3 regions of the Janthinobacterium sp. NFX145 genome follow, and region 1 is predicted to be linked to each of the others. Evidence: predicted binding sites of a transcription regulator. Region 1 holds the regulator's gene; each other region holds the start of a gene.
What was found. Region 1 encodes sigma-54, which starts transcription at its own class of promoters, with help from an activator protein. Its sites were predicted from a motif close to TGGCANGNAANCTGCTTT; they were not measured.
Positions count from the first base shown of each region.

Region 2: a site for sigma-54 is predicted at 4,523-4,540, ahead of urtA (urea ABC transporter substrate-binding protein). Genes of this name have one in related genera too.
Region 3: a site for sigma-54 is predicted at 5,600-5,617, ahead of ACPJXG_RS02490 (pilin). Genes of this name have one in related genera too.

Region 1 covers NZ_CP187360.1:5,795,293-5,803,000, forward strand. The annotation lists gene ACPJXG_RS25980 (enoyl-CoA hydratase/isomerase family protein) at 1-883, opposite strand, end outside; gene hpf (ribosome hibernation-promoting factor, HPF/YfiA family) at 1,019-1,381, opposite strand; gene ACPJXG_RS25990 (RNA polymerase factor sigma-54) at 1,451-2,929, opposite strand; gene lptB (LPS export ABC transporter ATP-binding protein) at 2,934-3,689, opposite strand; gene lptA (lipopolysaccharide transport periplasmic protein LptA) at 3,689-4,270, opposite strand; gene lptC (LPS export ABC transporter periplasmic protein LptC) at 4,296-4,907, opposite strand; gene ACPJXG_RS26010 (KdsC family phosphatase) at 4,950-5,483, opposite strand; gene ACPJXG_RS26015 (KpsF/GutQ family sugar-phosphate isomerase) at 5,483-6,517, opposite strand; gene ACPJXG_RS26020 (monovalent cation:proton antiporter family protein) at 6,602-7,708, shown strand, end outside.
Region 2 covers NZ_CP187360.1:2,158,085-2,165,792, reverse strand. The annotation lists gene urtD (urea ABC transporter ATP-binding protein UrtD) at 1-377, opposite strand, end outside; gene urtC (urea ABC transporter permease subunit UrtC) at 374-1,495, opposite strand; gene urtB (urea ABC transporter permease subunit UrtB) at 1,492-3,075, opposite strand; gene urtA (urea ABC transporter substrate-binding protein) at 3,217-4,470, opposite strand; gene ACPJXG_RS09685 (DUF4349 domain-containing protein) at 4,669-5,457, opposite strand; gene ACPJXG_RS09680 (transglutaminase-like domain-containing protein) at 5,474-6,085, opposite strand; gene ACPJXG_RS09675 (DUF2760 domain-containing protein) at 6,351-6,932, shown strand; gene ACPJXG_RS09670 (Hsp70 family protein) at 6,929-7,708, shown strand, end outside.
Region 3 covers NZ_CP187360.1:566,265-573,972, forward strand. The annotation lists gene recA (recombinase RecA) at 1-118, shown strand, start outside; gene recX (recombination regulator RecX) at 322-777, shown strand; gene ACPJXG_RS02470 (class I SAM-dependent methyltransferase) at 926-2,464, shown strand; gene ACPJXG_RS02475 (DUF2889 domain-containing protein) at 2,743-3,303, shown strand; gene sucC (ADP-forming succinate--CoA ligase subunit beta) at 3,376-4,545, shown strand; gene sucD (succinate--CoA ligase subunit alpha) at 4,559-5,440, shown strand; gene ACPJXG_RS02490 (pilin) at 5,654-6,118, shown strand; gene ACPJXG_RS02495 (flagellar brake protein) at 6,140-6,862, opposite strand; gene ACPJXG_RS02500 (DUF6713 family protein) at 7,026-7,406, shown strand; gene moaC (cyclic pyranopterin monophosphate synthase MoaC) at 7,407-7,708, opposite strand, start outside.

The DNA of each region.
Region 1 (7,708 bases):
AATCGGCCACGCCCAGGTGAGCGCCCCGCCGCAGCAATTCCAGGGTCACCGACATCATCAAGGGCGAACGCAGGCGCATGGCCGCCAGCGCCCTGGCCGCGAACGCGCTGTCGTCCTGCGCCAGCGAGGCCATGATGGCCGCCACGGAAGGCGCACCGAAATGACGGTCCAGCGCCGCGCGCGCCGTCGCCAGAGGAGAGTCCCCCGCCTCGGCCTGGAACGGCGCCGCCAGCGCCTTGATGGCCACCGGCAAGGCCTCGCCCGGCGTCGACTCGATCAGGGCCAGCAACGCCCCCATCTGCGCCTCGGGCAGGAACACATCGGCCAGACCCGTGTACAGGGCATCGGCCGCGTTGATGGTCAGGCCCGTCAAGCCCAGATACAGGCCCAGTTGACCGGCCAGGCGGGACAGGAAATAACTGCCGCCCACATCGGGGAACAAGCCAATATTAACTTCCGGCATGGCCATGCGTGTGCGGCCCGTCACGATGCGCAGGCGGTTGCCGGGCCCGGCTTGCGCCACGCCCATGCCGCCGCCCATCACCACGCCATCCATCACGGCAATATACGGTTTCGGATAGAAATGAATCACATGATTTAAGGCGTATTCTTCGGTAAAGAAATCTTCCAGCTGGGCACTGCCGCCTTGCGGCGTGGCCAGTCCCGCATCGTAAAAGAAGCGGATATCGCCGCCGGCGCACAGGGCTTTTTCGCTGCTCGATCGGATCACCACGGCGTCCACGTGCGGATCATCGCGCCAGGCCAGCAAGACCGCACTCAGGGCGCGCACCATCTCCAGCGACAGGGAATTCAAGGCTTTCGGACGGTCGAGCACGATGTGCCCGGTGCGGTTGCGGATGGAGGTCTGGACGAAGTCGCTCATGGCAGGCAGGAAAGAAGTGAAAGTGCAAACATTCTAGCCCTTGCGCGGGGAAGATTGCGTTCAACAGGTCCAGGCGCAAAAAAGGGCGCAAGATGTGCGCCCTTAGTTGATCACAACTGCTGGAAGCGGGTGGCCTTAAACGGCGACGACGGCGTCTTCCTCGGAGTTGTCTGGCAGATGCTTGATCGCCTCTTTACCGTGCCCTTGCACTTTGGTTTTGTATTTCATCACTTGCCTATCGAGCTTGTCGATCAGGGTATCGATCGCGGCGTACAGGTCGTGCGCCAGGCTTTCCACATAGACAGTCTTGCCGCTCAAACGCAGGTTGACTTCAGCCTTTTGACGTTTTTCTTTCTCTTTGAGGTTATCCACGGTCAGAATCACGGCGATATCGATGACTTGATCGAAATGACGTTTCACGCGCTCCAGCTTCGTTTGTACGTATTCACGGATGGCTGGTGTCACTTCGAGATGATGTCCGCTGATGGTGAGATTCATACACACTCCTAAAGATGATCGGGTTCGTGCGGTCCATCCTATCCGGCCCGCAGAGGAACCGAAAAAAACTTACAAACACTTACGCAGGCTCACTGGCGGAATTTTCAACGCTTCCCGGTATTTGGCAACAGTACGTCGCGCAATCACCATGCCTTGTTCCCCCAGCATGTCCGCAATCTTACTGTCGGATAAAGGATTTTTAGGGTCTTCTGCTCCTGTCAGTTGCACGATCAATGCCCGTATCGCCGTCGATGACGCTTCGCCCCCCGCTTCGGTGGCGACGTGGCTACCAAAGAAATATTTCAACTCGAACATGCCGTGCGGGGTCAGCATGTACTTTTGAGTTGTTACCCGCGAGATAGTACTCTCGTGTAAACCCAGTGTATCAGCTATTTCACGGAGCACAAGGGGGCGCATGGCAACGGCCCCATGCGAGAAAAAGTTCTTTTGTCTTTCTACTATCGCCTGTGCCACGCGCAGGATGGTGTCGAAGCGCTGGCGCATATTCTTGATCAGCCACTTGGCTTCCTGCAACTGTGCGCCCATGGCACCCTCGCCCTTGCCCTGCTTGAGCAAGTTGGCGTACATGGCATTGACGCGCAGGCGCGGCATGACGTCGTTATTCAGGGTCACTTGCCAGCCATTGCGCGCGCGCTTGACGACGACGTCGGGCACCACGTAATCGGACACGTCCGAGGCGAACACGGCGCCCGGATGCGGATTGCACTGGCGAATCACCGTCTGCGCTTCGCGCAAGTCTTCCTCGTCGCAATCGAGGGCTTTTTTCAGCTTATTGAAATCGCGCTGGGCAAACCAGGCCAGGTGCTTTTCCACGATGACGAGGGCCATGCGCCGCGTCACCATGGCGATGTGCGGCAAGCGCTTGATCTGCAGCGCCAGGCATTCGGACGCATTGCGCGCGCCCACGCCCGGCGGATCGAAACTTTGCAGCAGCGACAAGGCCGTGCGCATCTCGTCGGCGTCGATTTCCAGCTCTTCCGGCAGGCGCGCCAGGATGTCGTCGAGCGACTCTTCCAGGTAGCCATTGTCGTCGAGCGCATCGATGATCAACTCGACCAGCGCGCGGTCGCGCAATTCGAGCACCGTCACGCGCATCTGCTCCATCAGGTGCTCGCGCAGGGTGCAGTGATGGGCCTCCAGCTGCGGACGCGAATCTTCATCGTCTGGCGCCTTGCCGCGGCTCGCCTCGCTCCAGTCGCTGTCGCCACCGTCCGCGGCAGCCGGACTGTCGCCCGCCTCGCCGTCAAAGGTTTCCGCTTCGGCCGGCGCGGCGGGCGCGTCCTGGCCTGGCGGCTGGGGCGGCGCTTCGGCCGGCGCCGCCGTGGAACTCAAGGCGCCGTCGGAAAGCAGGCGCAGCGAACGGTCGAGCGGATCGTCGAGGCGTTCGAGCAAGGGATTGTCCGTCAGCAATTGCTCTAGTTCCTGGTGCAATTCCAGGGTAGACAATTGCAACAGGCGTATCGATTGCTGCAACTGCGGCGTCAGTGCCAGGTGCTGCGAAGTGCGCAGCTGCAATGATTGTTTCATTGGCTTACATGCGGAAGTGTTCGCCCAGATAGACCCGGCGTACCGACTCGTTCGCGATGATGTCGTCGGGGCGTCCCGACGCCAGCACCGAGCCCTGGTTGATGATGTAGGCACGGTCGCAGATACCCAGCGTCTCGCGCACATTATGATCGGTGATCAGCACGCCGATATTGCGCTCCTTCAAGAAACGCACGATGCGCTGGATCTCGATCACGGCGATCGGATCGACGCCGGCGAACGGCTCGTCGAGCAGCACGAAACGGGGATCGGTGGCCAGCGCGCGGGCGATTTCCACGCGGCGGCGCTCGCCGCCCGACAGGGACAGGGCCTGGTTCTCGCGCAGCTTTTCAATCTGCAAGTCGGCCAGCAATTTGTCCAGGCGCTCCTCGATCTCGGCCTTCTTCAAAGGACGGCCTTCGACGGTCTGGATTTCCAGCACGGCGCGGATATTGTCTTCCACCGTCAGCTTGCGGAAAACGGACGCTTCCTGCGGCAGGTAAGACAGGCCCATCTGCGCGCGGCGGTGAATCGGCAGGCTGGAAATGTCCACGCCGCTGATATCGATGCTGCCGCCGTCCGACGGCACCAGGCCGACGATCATGTAGAACGAGGTGGTCTTGCCGGCGCCGTTCGGGCCCAGCAAACCCACCACTTCGCCGCATTCGACTTGCAGCGAGACATCATGCACGACTTGCCGCTTGCCATAGGTTTTTTGCAGACCGCGAACGATCAGGGTGCTGCCGCAACGTGTATTTTCCATTATTTCTTTCCTGGCGCGGGCGTGGCCGGCGCTTTCTCCGCCGCCGGCGCCTTGGTCTTCGGCTGGATCACCATGCGCACGCTGCCGCCATCGGGCGTGCTGGTGCCGCTGTTGGAATTTTCCATCGCAAACACTTCCTTGCGGCTGTCATACGAGATGAAGGCGCCGTTGGCCACGTCGGTGACTTTCGTGCCTTCCAGGCGGGTCAGCTTGGCTCTGGAAAACAGTTTCACCACTTCCGTCTTGTTGTCGTATTCCACGCGCTCCGCTTCGCCTTCGACCCACAGGTCGCCCGCGCCATCGCGCTTCTGGCGGAAGGTGGCCAGCTTGCCGGGATCGGCCCAGAAGGTAATGAACTGGTAGCCTTGCGGATCTTCCGTGATCAGGGCCCGGCCCGCCTTCATGGTCAGGGTGCCTTTCACCAGCACGACGTCGCCCGTCAGGGTGCGCACCTGCTTGACGTCATCGACGTGGCCGCTGCGTGCCGTGATGACGGCTTCCTTCTCGGAATCGGCCTTCTCGGCATGCGCCACGCCCATGATGGCCAGGGAAAATACGGTCAACAGCAAGATCTTCTTCATAGTATGGTTTCCTTGTTTCATTCTGTCATTTTGCCGCCGCGGCCGGGCGCGGTTTCGGCGGTAGGACCATGCGCAGCGCATTCTGCACTTCCACCACGCCGGTGGCGTTATTGGCCTTCATGCCGACGCCATTGAGGCGCGAGGCGCCCGTCAGGATATCGACAGGCACGTCCGTTTCCATTCTTTCCTCATCCGGGAACACCGTCAGCGCTTCCGTCCTGACCGTCAGGTTCTGCGCCTTCGGACTGGCCACGCGGTCGATCACGACCTTGCGGTGCAGTTGCAGCCGGGTATTGTCCTGGTCGATATGCGCCAGTTCCGCGTTCATGTTCAACGGCGGCATGCCGGGCGTGAGCTTGCGCACGAAGGGCTGGTCGATATCGGACGAATCGTCGGCCGGATAATGCGTGAGCTTGGTGCCCGACACGATATAGCTGGGTTTGCCCGTCAAATCCATGCGCACCAGGCTGAAATTGGTGATGAAATAATCGGGCTCATCCAAATGTTTGCTGGCCTTGATGTCCTGGCTGTTCTTGTTCATCACTTCGAGCAGCCAAAAGCTGGCCAGCGCGACAACAACCGCGCCCAGCAGGGTAAAAATCGTGCGCCAGCGATGGGCGCCTCCTGGCTTACGCATAGGGTTTCACTCTTTCCAATATCACTGGCGGCAAGGCGCGCCTCACTCCAGGAACGGCGCCATGACGCGCGCATAGTTGTCCTGGGCGCGCAGCAGGAATTCGCAGATCTCGCGCACGGCGCCGCGGCCGCCGCCGGCCTGCGTCACATGGTGCGCCAGGCCCTGCGCTTCCGGGCGTCCGCCCGGCACGCTGACGGCAAAGCCGACGCGCTTCAGGATGGGTGCATCGATGACGTCGTCGCCGATATAGCCGCATTGCTCTTCCGTCAAGCCCGTCAGCGCCAGCAGTTCGCGAAACGGCGTCAGCTTGTCGTGGCCGCCCTGGTGCACATGGGTAATGCCCAGGTCCTGCGCGCGGCGTGCCGTGATGGCCGAGCGGCGCGCGCTGATGATGGCCGTCTGCACGCCCGACTCCTGCAGCAGCTTGATGCCCAGGCCATCATACACATTAAACGTTTTCATCATCTCGCCGTCCGGGCCGAAATGCAGGCTGCCGTCGGTGAGCACGCCGTCGACGTCAAAGATCATCAGTCTGACCTTGGCCGCGCGTGCCAGGTTGTCCGCTACGCTGTCCATCAGATCACCTTCGCTTGCGTCAGATCATGGATATGCAGCGCGCCCACCAGCTTGCCGTCGGCATCGACGACCAGCATCTGGTTGATGCGGAACTGCTCCATCACGGCCACGGCATCGACGGCCAGGCGTTCGGGCGCGATGCTGCGCGGCTGCGCATGCATGACGTCGCGGATCGCCACTTGCGTGAAATCCTGCACGCGCTCGAACATGCGGCGCAAGTCGCCATCCGTAAACACGCCCACGGGGCGGTTGTCCGCGTCGACGACGGCCGTCATGCCCATGCCTTTCTTCGTCATTTCTTCCAGCGCCTGCAGCAAGGAGGCGTCCACGGGCACTTGCGGCACCCGTTCGCCGCTGCGCATGACGTCATGCACATGCGTGAGCAGGCGGCGACCCAGGGCGCCGCCCGGGTGCGAGCGGGCGAAATCTTCTTCCTTGAAGCCGCGCAAGTCGAGCAAGGCCACGGCAAGCGCGTCGCCCAGGGCCAGGGTGACGGTGGTGCTGGCCGTCGGCGCCAGGTTCAGCGGACAGGCTTCTTTTTCAACAGAAACATCCAGGTGCACGTCGGCCAGCTGGGCCAGGCTGGAATTCGGTTTACCCGTCATGGAAATGAGCACGCCGCCCATGCGCTTGACGACGGGCATGATGGCCATCAGTTCCGACGATTCGCCCGAATACGATATGGCAATAAAGGCATCTTCCGAGGTGACCATGCCCAGGTCGCCATGGGCCGCTTCGGCCGGATGCACGAACAGGGCCGGCGTGCCGGTGGAAGCGAGGGTGGCGGCAATCTTGCGCGCGATATGGCCGGATTTGCCGATGCCCGAGACGACGACTCTTCCTTTGCATTGCAGCAACAGCGCCACGGCGCGGCCCACGCTGTCGTCCGTGGCCAGGCGCGCGTGCAGCGCAACGATGGCGTCGGACTCGATCTGCAAGGTGGTGCGGGCCAGCGCGACGGCGCGCTCGGTCGTCGCTTGCATGTCAATTCGATCAAAAGCTTTCAGCATTGTTTTTTCATGGGTTACACTCATGCCCAAAGTATAAACGAATTAGGAAAGCAAAAAACTTGCCAGTCACAACAAACAACGATTTCCATTGACCGTACCGGGCAACCCATGTTTTCCTCGCTTGAACTGACCCTGATGTTACTCGGCAGCGCCGTGCTGGGCGTGGTCGCTTTCAGAATGTTGCATTTGCCGCCCATGCTGGGCTACCTGGCCGTTGGCATCGTCATCGGCCCCCACGCGCTGGGCCTGGCGGCGGAAAACGAGGCCAGCCACACCCTGGCCGAGTTCGGCGTCGTCTTCCTGATGTTTTCCATCGGGCTCGAATTTTCTCTGCCCAAGTTCCTCGCCATGCGGCGCATCGTCTTCGGCCTTGGCATGGCGCAGGTGGTCACCACCATCATCGCCACCGTCGTCTTCGGCTGGCTCGTCGGACATTATCTGTCCGCCTACATCCACCTGAGCTGGCAAGCCGCGTTCGCCCTGGGTGGCGCGCTGGCCATGTCGTCGACGGCCATCGTCTCGAAAATGCTCACGGAGCGGCTGGAACTCGAAAGCGAACACGGCCGCAAGATCATCGGCATCTTGCTGTTCCAGGACCTGGCCGTCGTGCCCCTGCTGATCCTGATTCCCGCCCTCACGCGCGACTCCGACAACCTGGCCGAAACCCTGGCCTGGGCGGGCGGCAAGGCCCTGGTCGTGCTGATCCTGCTGCTGTTCATCGGCCAGAAACTGGTGCGCGGCTGGCTCACCATCGTCGCCAAGCGCCGCTCGCAAGAATTGTTCATGCTCAACCTGCTGTTGATTACCCTCGGTGCGGCGTGGATCACGGAACGGGCCGGGCTGTCGCTGGCCCTGGGCGCGTTTGTTGCCGGCATGCTCATTTCCGAGACAGAATTCAAGCATCAGGTGGAAGAGGATATCAAGCCCTTCCGCGACGTGCTGCTGGGCCTGTTCTTCATCACCGTCGGCATGCTGCTCAACATCCGCGTCGTGCTCGACAACTGGTGGCTCGTCTTGCTGCTGCTGTGCGGCCCCGTGCTGCTGAAATTCGCGCTGATCGCGGGCCTGGCCCGGCTGTTCGGCTCCAGCAACGGCGTGGCCCTGCGCACGGGACTGGGACTGGCGCAGGCTGGCGAGTTCGGCTTCGTGCTGCTGAACCTGGCTGGGGGCATCAAACTGATGGACCCGTTCGTCGTGCAGGTGGTGCTGGCGTCG
Region 2 (7,708 bases), 2.8 Mb from region 1:
ACCGTGTGCTGCTCGAACACGGTGGGGCGCTGGAACTTGCGGCCAATGCCCGCGTGGGCGATTTGCGCTTCCGTCATGGTGGCCAGGTTCATGGTCTGGCCGAACCAGGCCGTGCCGGACGTGGGCCGCGTCTTGCCGGTAATCACATCCATCATCGTCGTCTTGCCCGCGCCATTCGGACCAATGATACAGCGCAACTCGCCCACAGAAATATCGAGACTGAGCTTGTTGATGGCCTTGAAGCCGTCGAACGATACGCTGATGTCTTCGAGGTACAAAATCGCGCCATGCGTCGTATCGACGCCCTCGCTTTTCACGCGCGAATACGTGGCGCCAGCCTCGGTGCTGGCCATTCCGGGCAACATGCGGATGCTCATGCGGCCTCCTCTGCCACGACGGCCGCCTTTTTACGTTTGAGCTTGCTCAACACGCCCAACATGCCCTGCTGCATGAACAGGGTCACGACGATGAACAGCAGCCCCAGCGCGAACAGCCACAGTTCCGGCAAGGCGGCCGTGAACCAGCTTTTCAAGCCATTGACGGTGAAGGCGCCCAGGATGGGACCGATCAAGGTGCCCCGCCCACCGACAGCCACCCACACGACCATCTCGATGGAATTTGCCGGTGACATTTCGGACGGGTTGATGATGCCCACTTGCGGCACGTACAAGGCGCCAGCGATGCCGCACAGCACGGCCGACAAGGTCCAGACGAACAGCTTGAACCACAGCGGGTTGTAGCCGAGAAACATCAGCCTCGCTTCGCTGTCACGCACGCCCTGCAGGACCCGGCCCAGTTTCGAGCGGACGATGGCGCGCGCGCCGATCAAGGCGGCCAGCAGGAAGGCCAGGGTCAGCAGGAACAGCACGGCCCGGGTGGCGGGCGCCGTGATGCTATGGCCGAGGATGGTCTTGAAATCCGTGAAACCGTTGTTGCCGCCAAAGCCCGTGTCATTGCGGAAGAACAAGAGCATGAAGGCATACGTCATCGCTTGCGTGATGATGGAAAAATACACGCCCTTGATGCGCGAGCGAAACGCAAAATAACCGAAGACAAACGCCAGCACGCCGGGCACCAGCACGACGAGCGCCATGCAATACCAGAAATGTTCCGTGAACGCCCAGTACCACGGGTAGGTTTTCCAGTCGAGAAAGACCATGAAATCGGGCAAGCTGCTGTGGTACTGGCCCTGGTCGCCGATGGCGCGCATCAGATACATGCCGTGCGCATACGCGCCCAGCGCAAAGAACACGCCGTGCCCCAGGGACAGGATGCCCGTGTAGCCCCAGACGAGGTCCAGCGCCAGCGCGGCCAGCGCGTAGCACATGAACTTGCCCACCAGCGCCACCGTGTAGGCGGACACGTGCAGCGCATGGCCTTCGGCAAACGCCAGATTAAACATCGGCAATAGCGCCGCCAGCAGCGTGCAGGCGGCAATGGCCAGCCAGACGGGCCGCGTGAACAGGCCCTGCTTTATCGGATAGGAGGTAGTCATTCGACGCTGCGTCCCTTCATGGCAAACAGGCCCTGCGGCCGGCGCTGGATGAAAATGATGATGAACACGAGAATGGCGATCTTCGCCAGCACGGCGCCCGCCACCGGTTCGAGAAATTTGTTCACTTCGCCCAGGCCCAGCGCGGCGATCACGGTGCCGGCCAACTGGCCCACGCCACCGAGCACCACCACCATGAAGGAATCGACGATGTAGCTTTGGCCCAGGTCCGGCCCCACATTGCCCAGCTGCGACAGGGCCACGCCGCCGAGCCCGGCGATGCCGGAACCGAGGCCGAAGGTCAGCATGTCGACCTTGCCCGTGGCCACGCCCACGCAATCGGCCATGCGGCGGTTTTGTGTTACGGCCCGCACGAACAGGCCCAGCCGTGTCTTGTTCAAAATCAGCCACACGGCCACCACGACAACGACGGCAAAGCCGATGATGGCGAGGCGGTTATACGGCAGCACGAGACCGCCCAGCACGGTGACGCCGCCCGACATCCAGGCCGGATTGGCCACTTCCACGTTTTGCGCGCCGAAGATCGTGCGCACGGCCTGCATCAGGATCAGGCTGATGCCCCAGGTGGCCAGCAGGGTTTCCAGCGGCCGACCATATAGCCAGCGAATCACCGTGCGTTCCAGCGCCACGCCCACCAGGCCGGCAACAACAAAGGCGGCCGGCAAGGCGGCCAGCAGATACGCATCCTGCAGGCCAGGCAAGTAGCTGCGAAAAAACAGCTGGCACAGATACGTCGTGTAAGCGCCTATCATCAGCAATTCGCCATGTGCCATGTTGATGATGCCCATCAAGCCAAACGTAATGGCCAGGCCCAAGGCGGCCAGCAGCAGCACGCTGCCCAGCGAGATGCCGTAAAACACAGTGCCGGCCAATTCCATGCGCGATACTCGTCCCTTGATCTGGCGCATGGTTTCGATGGCGGCCAGTTGCACGGCTTCGTCCAGCTCGCCCCCTTTGTCCAGCATGGCTTGCAGCACGGGCAGCAAGCGCGCATCGCTGCTGCCGGCCAGTTCCTGCACGGCTTGCTTGCGCGTGGCCGCATCGGGCGCATGCAGGTTGGCGCTGGCGATCAGCACTTGCAATAGTTGTTTAATTTCAGCATCGTTTTCCCGCGCCAGCGCCGTGCGGATCAGGGGGATTTGCGCGGGATCGACCGCCTTTTGCAAAGCTTGCGCGGCGGCCAGGCGCGTGGCCCGCTCCGGCGCCAGCAGCTGCAAGCCCGACAAGGCGCCCGCCACGGCCGAGCGCAAGCGGTTGTTGACCATCACGCCATCGATGCCTTCCGGCATCGGCACGTTCTGGCCGCTTGCCGGGTCAACCGCCTGCTCGCCATCGACGATATACACCTTGCCGTCGGGCGCGGCATATAACTGATCGTCCTGCAAGGCTTGCAGCACCTTGGCAGCCTCGGGCGTGGCCAGGGCGGCGATCTGGGCGACGGCGGCGACCCTTGTGTCGGGGTCGTCGCCGGAGAGGGGCTTCAGCAGATCGGGGGGAATGGCGGCCTGCGCAGACAGAGGCAACAGGCAAAGTAATAACAAAATACGACGTAGCAGACGCATGCGGAAAGACCTCTCATCGTTATTTCAGCCCGAGCGAAAATCTGGGGTCAGACAGGGACACCAAGTCCCGTCGGGGGAATTCGTCCCAATGGGACGAATTCCGATCGCGAAGCGACTGACCCCGGCCTTTTGGCCGCTAACTCATAACTTCTGCTTGCCCTCATTCCCCTTGATGAACGGGCTCCACGGCTGGGCGCGTATCGGTTCCTTTGTTTTCCACACGACATTGAATTGCCCATCGGCCTTGATCTCGCCGATCATCACGGGCTTGTGCAGGTGGTGATTGGTCGCATCCATGGTCAGGGTGAAGCCCGACGGCGCCTTGACGCTCTGGCCGGCCATGGCGGCGATCACCTTGTCCGTGTCCGTCGATTTCGCCTTTTCCACAGCTTGCGCCCACATGTGGATGCCGACATAGGTCGCTTCCATCGGGTCGTTCGTCACGACCGAACCCGCGTTCGGCAGCTTTTGCGCCACGGCATACGCTTTCCACTGCTTGATGAAGGCCGTATTCACTGGGTTCTTGACGGATTCAAAGTAATTCCACGCCGCCAAATGCCCCAGCAAGGGCTTGGTATCGATGCCGCGCAGCTCTTCCTCGCCCACGGAAAACGCGACGACGGGCACGTCCGTGGCTTTCAAGCCGGCATTGCCCAGCTCCTTGTAAAACGGCACGTTCGAATCGCCATTGATGGTGGAAATGACGGCCGTCTTGCCGCCCGCGGAAAACTTCTTGATGTTGGCGACGATGGTTTGATAGTCGGCGTGGCCGAACGGCGTGTAGACCTCGCTGATATCGCTATCCTTGACTCCCTTGCTTTTCAGGAAGGCGCGCAGGATCTTGTTGGTGGTGCGCGGATACACGTAATCCGTGCCCAGCAGCACGAAGCGCTTGGCGCCGCCGCCATCCTTGCTCATCAGGTATTCGACGGCCGGGATCGCCTGCTGGTTCGGTGCCGCGCCCGTATAAAACACGTTCTTTTCCAGTTCCTCGCCCTCGTATTGCACCGGGTAAAACAGCAGACTGTTGAGTTCCTTGAACACGGGTAAAACCGACTTGCGCGACACGGATGTCCAGCAGCCAAACACGACAGCTACTTTATCCTGCGCCACCAGCTGGCGCGCTTTTTCCGCGAACAAAGGCCAGTTCGACGCCGGGTCGACGACGACGGCTTCCAGCTTCTTGCCCAGCACGCCACCCTTGGCATTGATCTCGGCAATCGTCATCAAGGCTACGTCTTTCAGCGACGTTTCGGAAATGGCCATGGTGCCCGACAGGGAGTGCAAAATGCCCACCTTGATCGTATCGGCGGCCAGGGCTGCCTGCATATAAGTGGACGTGGCCAGGGCCAGGGCGCCGGCGGCGGCCGCTTTCAGGATGATGCGTCGTGACATGGGGACTCCTGTGATGGGTTCGTGGGGTCAAAGCTGGGCATACGATGTTGTTAAAGCAGAATGCATGCCAGCACCAGCAGGTGTCCGTCGTGGTGCATGCGGCTTTTGCCGCACGAAAAAAAACCTGGCTGCACAAGGACTGTGCAGTCAGGTTTCAAATTGCCGTAAAACGGTGCGCCGGACGCAACAATCCCGGCATCAATCCTTGCGAGGAACTCCACGCAGGCGGCGCCAGCCCTTGCGTCCCAGCGGGAACAGCAGCACGAAAGCAATCAGCCACGGCAGGATATAGGCCATGGCCGTGATGGCGTTGGCCACGCCTTCCGACAGGTTTTCCGTGAAATTGCCCAGCGCGCGCTTGACGGGCCGCCAGAACGATTGCTTGCCTTCAGCACTGATGACGACGTTCAGCAAATCCGTGTCTATGCGCTGCATCAACAGCGCATTGGCCGCCGTCGCCTGCTCCAGCTCCACTTGCACGGTGGCCAGTTCCTTGCTCACCTTGATCAGGGCATCGACGTTCGTGCCTGAACGCTTTTCAAGGTCTTGCAATTGCGCCTGGTATTGCTTGAGCATTTCCAGGCGTTTCTTGCTATCGAGCACAGGACGGCCCAAGTCTTCCACCTTGGTGCCTTGGCTGGTGACGTCGCCTTCGGCCGCGACCAGCGCGACGAGCTTCTTGATGCCGGCCGGCTTGGCGCGCATGCTGATGCGCGCATGCACGTAGCGGCCGCTGTCGACGCTGGAATCGAGCAGCAGACAGCCGTTTTCCGTGTCGGCCTTGCAGGCGGCGACCACCTTTTCATACAGGGGCCGCACTTGCGCCTCATTCGTATCGACGCTGACATTATGTTCATAGGCAAGAAACTCGCTGCCCTTTTCCTTGCCATCAAGGCGCGCGGCGCTCGATTGCCCGCCGCTCTCGCCCTTGCTGCCGCAACCGGCCAGCAACATCAGGCCGATCAGGCCAATACAGATTTTTTTCATGATTTCTTTCTATGGATTATTTTTGCAGAGGCAACAATTCGATATCGGGCAAGTGCGCCGCCACGTCCTGCACCGTCGCATGGCCGGTCAGGGACGCCACCACCTGCGGCAGCGGTGCCGCCCAGATTTCCGGCAAGTCGCGCTCCTCGGGCGCCAGCACGGGAAAGGCCAGCTGCTCGCGTGGCGGCGTGAAAGCGGCCGCGACGCCAGGCTTGTTGCCGCGCGCATCGACGCGGTACCAGCCAAACTCCTGCAGGTACACGGCGTTCAAGCCATGCAGGCAAAACGGCGGCCCCACTTCGCCGATGGCCAGGCGCTGGTAGCACAGGCCGGCAGGAATGCCGTTGGCGCGCAGCAATGCGGCCAGCAAATGGCTCTTCGCATAACAGTAACCCGTGCCATGCTGCAAGACGTCGGAAGCGCGGCAAGTGACGGGATTGCGCTGGTAGTCCCAGCTGTGGGCCACCTCGTCGCGCACAAAGGCAAAGCAGCGGGCAGCGATGGCGGCGTCGCCCACCGCGCCTGCCGCCAATGCGGCTGCCCTGGCGCGCACGGCCGGATGGTCGCTGTCGATATACAGGCTGCTGGCTAGATATATGGAAAAGTCGGGGGAAAAGTCGGTAGACATGGCATCCAGGTCATGCAAAAAGATAATGCGCGATTCTAGACGAAACAGCATGAAATCGAGCGTTTCCTTGCGCAGGAACAAAGAAAATCCACGCGTCAGGCTCTCTGCGCGGGGGGCGGCGACTTTGGCGCCGGCCCGGTAGCTGGTATCATGCGGGCAAACGCAGCCGGCCACATAGACCCGGCACAAGCACTACCCTGCGAAGCGGCCCCGTCACCGGGCGCGCCGCCGACGCCTCCCTACAGATCAGAGAAACGAGTTCCCTATGAGCACATCATCGTCCCACCCATCGTTCTGGCGCCGTGTCCCGCTGGCTTTCGGCGCCTTCTTCAGCACCCTGTCGGACGCCGCCTATGCGGCCCGCGTGGAAAAGCTGTCCCTGCCCGAGGCCGCTCCCGTCGCGCCAGTGGCACCTGCGCCAGCGCCCGTGCCGACGCCAGCCGCCGCACCCATCATTTTGAAAGAAGCGACGCCAGACGCCGCCCTGCAATTGCTGGCCCTGCTGCAACGCGAAGCGCGATTGATCGACTTCACCCAGGAAAACCTGGGCAGCCATGCCGATGCCGACATCGGTGCTGCCGCCCGCGTCGTGCATGAAGGCTGCGCCAAGGTCATGCGCGAATATTTCACCATCGACGCCGTGCGCCAGGAAGCCGAAGGCAGCCGCATCGTCCTGCAGGAAGGTTTTGACAGCGCGCAAGTACGCCTGACGGGCAACGTCGTCGGTTCAGCGCCATTCACGGGTACATTGAGCCATCGTGGCTGGCGCGCGTCCAGCGTGCGCCTGCCGAAACTGAGCGAGCAGCACGACGCCGCCATCCTGGCACCGGCCGAGGTGGAACTGTGAACGACACAACGAACAACACCCCGCGCTACGCCATCGGCATCGACCTGGGCACCACCCACAGCGCCCTGTCGTATGTGAACCTGGTCGAGAGCGACGGCGAGCAATCCAGCCACGGCGTGCTGAAAGTGCCGCAACTGTCGGCGCCGGGCACCGTCGAAGAGCTTTCCTTGCTGCCGTCGTTCGTCTATCTGCCGCACGCCGATGAAGTGGCGGCGGGCGACTTGGCCCTGCCCTGGGTTACCGAGGAAGCCGAAGCGCCGTTCGTCGTCGGCGAAATGGCCCGCAGCCGCGGCGCCACCACGCCGATCCGTCTGGTGTCGAGCGCGAAAAGCTGGTTGTGCCACCCGGGCGTGGACCGCCGCGCAGCCATCCTGCCGAACGACGCGCCGGCCGAAGTGGCGCGCATTTCGCCGATTACGGCCGCCACGCGCTACCTGACGCACTTGCGCCAGGCCTGGGACAACGCCCACCCGCAAGCGCCGTTCGCGCAGCAGGAAATCACCGTGACGATTCCCGCCTCGTTCGACCCGGCCGCGCGCGAGCTGACGATGGAAGCGGCGCAGGCGGCCGGCTACACCTCATTGACCTTGCTGGAAGAGCCGCAAGCGGCCCTGTACAGCTGGATCCAGACCAGCGAAGGCCGCTGGCGCAAGGAAGTCAAGCCGGGCGACATCATCCTGGTCGTCGACGTGGGCGGCGGCACCAGCGACTTTTCGCTGATCGCCGTTTTGGAGCGCGACGGCGTGCTGGAACCGCACAGGGTCGCCGTCGGTGAA
Region 3 (7,708 bases), 1.2 Mb from region 1:
CAAGGTCCGCGCGTCGCTGGGCGTGCGCGAACTGCCGCCGCTGGCTGCTGAAAAGCCGGAAAAAGCCGATAAAGCCGCCGACAAGGCTGCCAAGGCTGCGGAAGCCAAGCCAGAGTAGGCCGGATGAGCGCGGCAAAGCCGCGCGTAATCCGACAACACCACAGACGCCAACAATGTTGTCGGATGACGGCCCAATGGGCCTGATCCGAGCTACGCATGGCTTGCTGCAAGGTAGGACCATGATCGCCGTCCCGCGCTGTTGCGCCGGGCGGCGATTGTGTTTGGGTGATGTGATCGTGGAATGAAAGACAAGGTGGGTGTATGGCCGCAGTACAACTGAGCCTGAAGGGCAGGGCGCTACGCTTTTTGTCGATGCGTGAGCACAGCCGCATGGAATTGCGGCGCAAGCTGCAGCGCCATGCGCAAGAGGGCGATGACGTGGAAGCCTTGCTCGACAGCCTGGAGCAAGCGAACTGGCTGTCGCAGGAGCGCTTTTCCGAGTCGCTGATCCACCGCCGCTCGGCCCGTTTCGGCAACAGCCGCATCATGGCGGAGTTGCAAAGCCATGGCATCGGTGGCGAGGCGCTGCAGGAACTCAAGGCGGGCCTGGCCGAAGGCGAGACCGCGCGCGCGTGCGAAGTGTGGCGCCGCAAATTTGGTGAAGTGGCGCAGGATGCCGAGCAGCGCAACAAGCAGATGCGTTTTTTGATGCAGCGCGGCTTTTCGCAGCGCGCCGTGCAGGTGGCCCTGAAGGGGCTGGACCCGGACGAGGAATAAGGCTGGCCATGGCGGTCCCGCCGTGCCGCCATGAACTGCGCTCGCAAACGCCGTCTGTTTCCCATATGGCGACGCCGCGCGATCGGGTATGCTGGCGCTCGAACGCTGTGCGATGCGCGCGGCACCACTGATCGTGACAGGATGCAAGATGAGCAACTGGAATGCCGGCTATATGGCCGAAATCGCTTATACCTATGGCTATTACGAAGAATTGAATCCCTTGCGCTTTCGGCTGCCCCTGCTAGCCGCCGGCCTTGCCTTGCCGGCCAGCGGCACGGCTTGCGAGCTGGGCTTTGGCCAGGGCATCAGCGCCAACATCCATGCGGCGGCGTCCGCCACGCGCTGGCATGGCAATGATTTCAATCCTTCCCAGGCCGCCTTTGCGCAGGAGCTGGCCAGCGCGGCCGGCGCCGGCGCGCAGTTCACGGACGAATCGTTCGCGCAGTTTTGCCGCCGCGACGACTTGCCCGATTTCGACTTCATCTGCCTGCACGGGATCTGGAGCTGGGTCTCGGCGGACAATCGCGCGCTGATCGTCGACTTCCTGCGGCGCAAGCTGAAAGTCGGCGGTGTCGTCTTCATCAGTTACAACACGCAGCCAGGCTGGGCCGCCATGATGCCGATGCGCGACCTGATGGCCGAACATAGCCGCGTCATGAGTGCCCCGGGCCAGGGCGTGCTGGACAGAGTCGCTGGCGCCATCGATTTCGTCGACAGGATGATTGCCGCGCAACCGCGCTTCCTGGAGGCCAACCCGCTCCTGGCGGACCGCATCGACAAGCTCAAGGCGATGGATGGACATTATCTTGCCCATGAGTATTTCAATGCCGACTGGCAGCCGATGGCCTTTTCCAGCGTCGCGGCCATGCTGGGCGAAGCCAAGCTCGAGTTTGCCGCGTCCGCCACCTATACCGCTCTGGTCGACATGCTGAACCTGACGGCCGAGCACCAGCAATTCCTGGCCGAGATACCCGATCCCACCTTCCGCGAGACGACGCGCGCCTTCCTCGTCAACGAGCAGTTCCGCAAGGATTACTGGGTCAAGGGCGCGCGCAGGCTGACGCCGCTCGCCCAGGCCAGCGCCTTGCGGGCCGTGCGCGTGATGCTGGCCGTGCCGCGCGACGAAGTGGTGTTGAGCGTGCATGGCGTGCTGGGCGACGCCGATATGGATGAGCGCGTGTATGCGCCCGTGCTCGATGCCATGGCCGACCATCGCGTCTATACGATAGGCGAGCTGGAGCAGCAACTGGCGGGCAGCGAAGCCAAGCTGGCCGCCTTGCTGCAGATCATGCTGGTGCTGGTCAGCAAGGGCAGCGTGCTGGCTGTCCAGGACGAGGCCGACATCGCCGTGGCGCGGCCGCAGACGGCGCGCCTGAATGCGCACTTGCTGGAACAGGCGCTGGCAAGAACCGATTTGAACATCCTCGCCAGTCCCCTGACGGGCAGCGGCGTGGCTGTACCGCATTTACAACAGCTCTTCCTGTGGGCGAAACTGCAAGGTTGTTCAACGCCGCAAGAATGGGTGCGCGCGACGTGGCCGGTGTTGCTGCGCCTGAACCAGTTGGTGACGAAGGACGGGCAGCCCTTGTTGACGGAAGAGGAAAACCTGGCCGAACTGCTGGCGCACGCACAGCATTTCGCTGCGCGTAACTTGCCCATTTTGCGCATACTGGGCGTGACAGACTGAGGCGCGGCGCGGGCCAGCTTGCCAGTGCCTGCCGACCTGCTTCCGAGTTATTTAAATTGTGAATGTTTGTCATTCATTTTGCGATTTTCATTGATAATTTGCGGCGGGCGGCCAGACCAATAAATAATTATGTTGCGGCGCAACTAGCGCCCTGTGTGCTACACTTTTAGGGTTTTTGCGGCGCCGCAGGTGCGGTTGCTGTTCGTAGAAGCTGCGAACGGCGTGCTTTATGCACATGGCTGCTTACTAATTATGGCCGCGCAAGCGGCATCGGTCTTATGCCCCTGTCAACTCCCGTATCCCGGCGCGCCCTACGGCACTCCCGCGTTATCGACGTCCAAGCGTATGTGCGCGACGACGGCCTGTGGGATATTGACGCCCGTATCACCGATATCAAAAGCTATGACGCGACCCTGGCCTCGGGCCCCCGTCCCGCCGGCGCCCCTCTGCATGACCTCCACTTGCGCATTACCGTCGATCGCGAACTGACTATTGTCGAGGCCGAAGCTGCCTCCGATGCCGTGCCCTATCCCGGTTTTTGCGATACCATCGGCCCCGCTTACCGGGCCTTGATCGGTCTGAATTTATTGAAGAATTTCCGCCGCGACTTGAAACAGCGCCTGGCGGGAATCGCTGGCTGTACCCATTTGACCGAACTGGCGCAAGTCTTGCCGACTGCGACGGTTCAGGCATTTGCCGGCGATGTCTGGTCGACCCGCGACGGTGCGAATGCTGACTTATCGCATGAAAAGCCGTTTCAACTCGACAAATGCCACGCCCTGCGCACCGATGGTGGGGCGGTGGCACAGTATTACCCGCGCTGGGTAGCCAAGCCGTGACCCCGGCGCTTTCCTGTTTTTTTTGCACCACTAACCGTATTTTTACACATCAGTATCAGAAGGGAAGCCAGCATGAAAATCCATGAGTATCAAGCCAAAGAAATCCTCCGGCAGCACGGAGTGACGGTACCACGCGGTATCCCGTGCATGTCCGTCGAAGAGGCAGTCAAGGCTGCGGAAACCCTGGGCGGCCCGGTGTGGGTCGTCAAGGCACAGATCCACGCAGGTGGCCGCGGCAAGGGCGGCGGCGTGAAAGTGGCAAAATCGATCGAGCAAGTCAAGGAATACGCTGACCAGATCATGGGCATGCAGCTGATCACGCATCAGACCAGCGCCGAAGGCCAGAAAGTCAACCGCCTGCTGGTGGAAGAAGGCGCCGACATCAAACAAGAACTGTACGTGTCGCTGGTCACCGACCGCGTTACCCAGAAAATCGTCCTGATGGCGTCGTCCGAAGGCGGCATGGACATCGAAGAAGTGGCCGAGAGCCACCCTGAGAAGATCCACCACGTCACCATCGATCCAGGCACCGGCCTGACCGATGCCCAGGCAGACGACATCGCCGCCAAAATCGGCGTGCCTGCCGGCTCCATCGCCGACGCCCGCGTCAACCTGCAAGGCCTGTACAAAGCGTACTGGGAAACCGATTGCTCGCTGGCCGAGATCAACCCGCTGATCGTTACCGGCAGCGGCAAAGTCATCGCTCTGGACGCCAAGTTCAACTTTGACCCGAACGCCCTGTTCCGTCATCCGGAAATCGTCGCCCTGCGCGATCTGGACGAAGAAGATCCAGCTGAAATCGAAGCGTCGAAATTCGACCTGGCCTACATTTCGCTCGACGGCAACATCGGTTGCCTGGTGAACGGCGCCGGCCTGGCCATGGCCACCATGGACACGATTAAACTGTTCGGCGGCGAGCCAGCCAACTTCCTGGACGTCGGCGGCGGCGCCACGGCGGAAAAAGTCACCGAAGCGTTCAAGATCATGCTGAAAAACCCAGGCCTGAAAGCCATCCTGGTGAACATTTTCGGCGGCATCATGCGTTGCGACGTGATCGCTGAAGGCGTCATCGCCGCAGTGAAAGCCGTCTCGCTGAACGTGCCACTGGTCGTGCGCATGAAGGGCACCAACGAAGACCTGGGCAAAAAGATGCTGGCCGATTCCGGTCTGCCTATCATCGCAGCCGACACCATGGAAGATGCAGCCAAGAGCGTCGTTGCCGCTGCTGCCGGTCAAGCTTAATTAAGGAATCAACATGTCCATTCTGATCAATAAAGATACCAAAGTCGTTACCCAAGGGATCACCGGCAAGACCGGCCAGTTCCACACCCGCGGTTGCCGCGACTACGCGAACGGCAAAGCTGCCTTCGTGGCAGGCGTGAACCCGAAGAAAGCCGGCGAAGATTTCGAAGGCATTCCAATTTTCGCTAACGTGACCGAAGCGAAAAAAGAAACCGGCGCCAACGTGTCCGTGATCTACGTACCGCCAGCAGGCGCGGCAGCGGCGATCTGGGAAGCTGTCGAAGCTGAAATGGATCTGGCCATTTGCATCACCGAAGGCATTCCTGTGCGTGACATGATGGCTCTGAAAGACCGCATGGCCAAAGCCAACAGCAAAACCTTGCTGCTGGGCCCTAACTGCCCAGGCCTGATCACGCCAGACGAAATCAAGATCGGCATCATGCCAGGTCACATCCACAAGAAGGGCCGTATCGGCGTGGTGTCGCGTTCGGGCACCCTGACCTATGAAGCAGTGGGTCAGCTGACCGCACTGGGCCTGGGCCAATCGTCGGCAGTCGGCATCGGCGGCGACCCGATCAACGGTCTGAAGCACATCGACATCATGAAGATGTTCAATGACGATCCAGATACCGACGCGGTCATCATGATCGGCGAAATCGGTGGTCCAGACGAAGCCAACGCGGCTTATTGGATCAAAGACAACATGAAAAAACCGGTCGTTGGCTTCATCGCTGGCGTGACCGCTCCTCCAGGCAAGCGCATGGGCCACGCCGGCGCGCTGATCTCGGGCGGTGCCGATACGGCACAAGCCAAGCTGGAAATCATGGAAGCTTGCGGCATCACCGTGACCAAAAACCCGTCGGAAATGGCGCGTCTGCTGAAAGCCATGCTGTAATTTCAGCCTGGTTACCGCAGTACAAAAAAGGAGCTTCGGCTCCTTTTTTTTGTCCGCAAGACAGGCCGATTCCCGGCCTGGGCGGACGATGCTGGTCCGAACCTGCCCAAATGTGTCGCTTTTCTTTCCATGCGTGCCGCCGCTGCCCGGGCGCGCCGCTGGCATGGCGCTTGCAACGTACCTGGCGTGAGCAATGCACCATGGGAGGATACGATGCGCGCGCAAAGCGGATTTACCCTGATAGAACTGATGATCGTGGTGGCCATCGCCGGCATCCTGGCGGCCGTGGCCATTCCCCAGTACGGCGACTACACGATGCGGGCCAAGGTCAGCAATGTGCTGGCGGCCGCTGCCCCCTTGAAAACGGCCGTGGCCCTGTGCGTGCAGGAAAACGGCGGCGAGGCGGCCGCCTGCAGCACGCCCACCCAGGCCGTGCCCAGCGCCATTCCCGTGTTCAGTGCCACGCGCGAAGTGGCCAGCGCCACGGTGAATAAGGGCGATATCGTGCTGACCCTGGCGGCCGACCTGGGCACCGGTATCGGTGGACAAACCGTGACGATGACCATGAAGCCGGGCACGAGCAGTCTGACCTGGTTCAATAGCACCACCGTGACGAATCCGGCGGCGAAGGAAGCGATTACCAAAAACAACATTCCTGACGTGACGCCGACGCTCTAGGTGACGCTTGTCAGCCCGGTATCAGACGATTTTTTGCCGGTCCGCGATCAGCGCTTCATAGGTGAGGTTTTGCAGCAGGGTGTAGTGGGTCGGTTCCAGGTCGATGAATTGCACGCCATACGTATAGATTTCCGCCACCTCGGCGGCATGGCCGTTCGACGGCTTGCCCACGCTGACGTTCTGGATGCGGGCGCGCGTATTGACGCGCATCTGGTGCTTGTTCGGCTGCACCAGCAGAGTAAAGCTTAGCGCCACGCCCTCATCGTCCGGTGTGAGCATGCCGGGCGCCTCGATCAGCGCGCCCGAGACGCTGAGGTTGACGATGAACACGGGCACGGCCGCCACGTCGCGGTAGCTCAGCTGCGCCGGAATGTCCACTTTGACGCGCATGGCCGTGCGCAGGCTGGTGCCCTGGATGGCGTCCGGAAAGCTCAGGTGCACATAGTTGAGCGGGCGGCCAAAGATGCGCAGCACGCTGCAGGAAAACGAACACACGGTGACGCCGGAAAACACGCGGATGGTCAGCTTGTCGCCCTCGTTGAGCACGATGGAAGCGCCGTTTTCCATGGGAATCTTGACGATCAGGTACTCATCTTTCACATAGCCGATCAGGGTCGAGAAATGCTGGATGGGTTTGATGGTGCGGTGCGTGATGAACTGGATGCGGCCACCCACCTGCAGATTCATGGCCTCGAAGTCGAAGTCCTGGAGCTTGGTTTCCACGGCGGGCTGCTTGCTTGTCATGCGATGCTCATCTGGATATGGACGACTCGCAGTATGCATGATTTCTTGATGAAAAAGCATTTATATCAATGAAATTCATATTGGCATCGAAAAATGCCAGGTGCACGCGCCGCCGCGCGGTGCAGGCTTTACAATTGCTTCAATATTGACGAATGTAAATCCTATGCCGCGCAGCTACTTCTGGACCATGTTGTTCCTCATCCTGCATCAAATCGACGCTGCCTACTGGAAAGAGTGGGAGATGTTCCATCTGCCGGGCGGCGTGCAGGGTTTTCTCGTGTTTAACCTGGCGGCGATTGCCGTGGTGCTGGTGGGCTATAAGCACGTGTTGCTGTCCACCGCGCGGGCACCTTTTTATGCGAGCTGCTGCGCGGCCCTGGGCGTGGCCACCTTCCTGATCCATACCGGCTTTGCGCTGGCAGGACAGGAGCAATTTCACTTGCCGCTGTCCAAGGCCATCATCGCGCTGTGCCTGTCCGGCGGCGCCTGGCTAGTGTACGATTTGCGCCGCTTCCAGGAGCAGCTGGCGCACCAGGCAAAATAACTACAGCTCGGCATGCCAATCACCCGACTTGCCGCCATGCTTTTCCAGCACGCGCACATTCGTCATGACCATGCCCCGATCGACGGCCTTGCACATGTCATAAATTGTCAGCAAGCCGATCTGCACGGAAGTGAGCGCTTCCATTTCCACGCCTGTCTTGCCCGTCGTGTCGACCTGGGCGCGGCAGTCCACGCTGTTGGCCGCTTCATCCACTTCAAAATCGACGGTGACGCGCGTGAGGGCCAGCGGGTGGCACAGGGGAATCAGGTCGCTGGTGCGCTTGGCGCCCATGATGGCGGCAA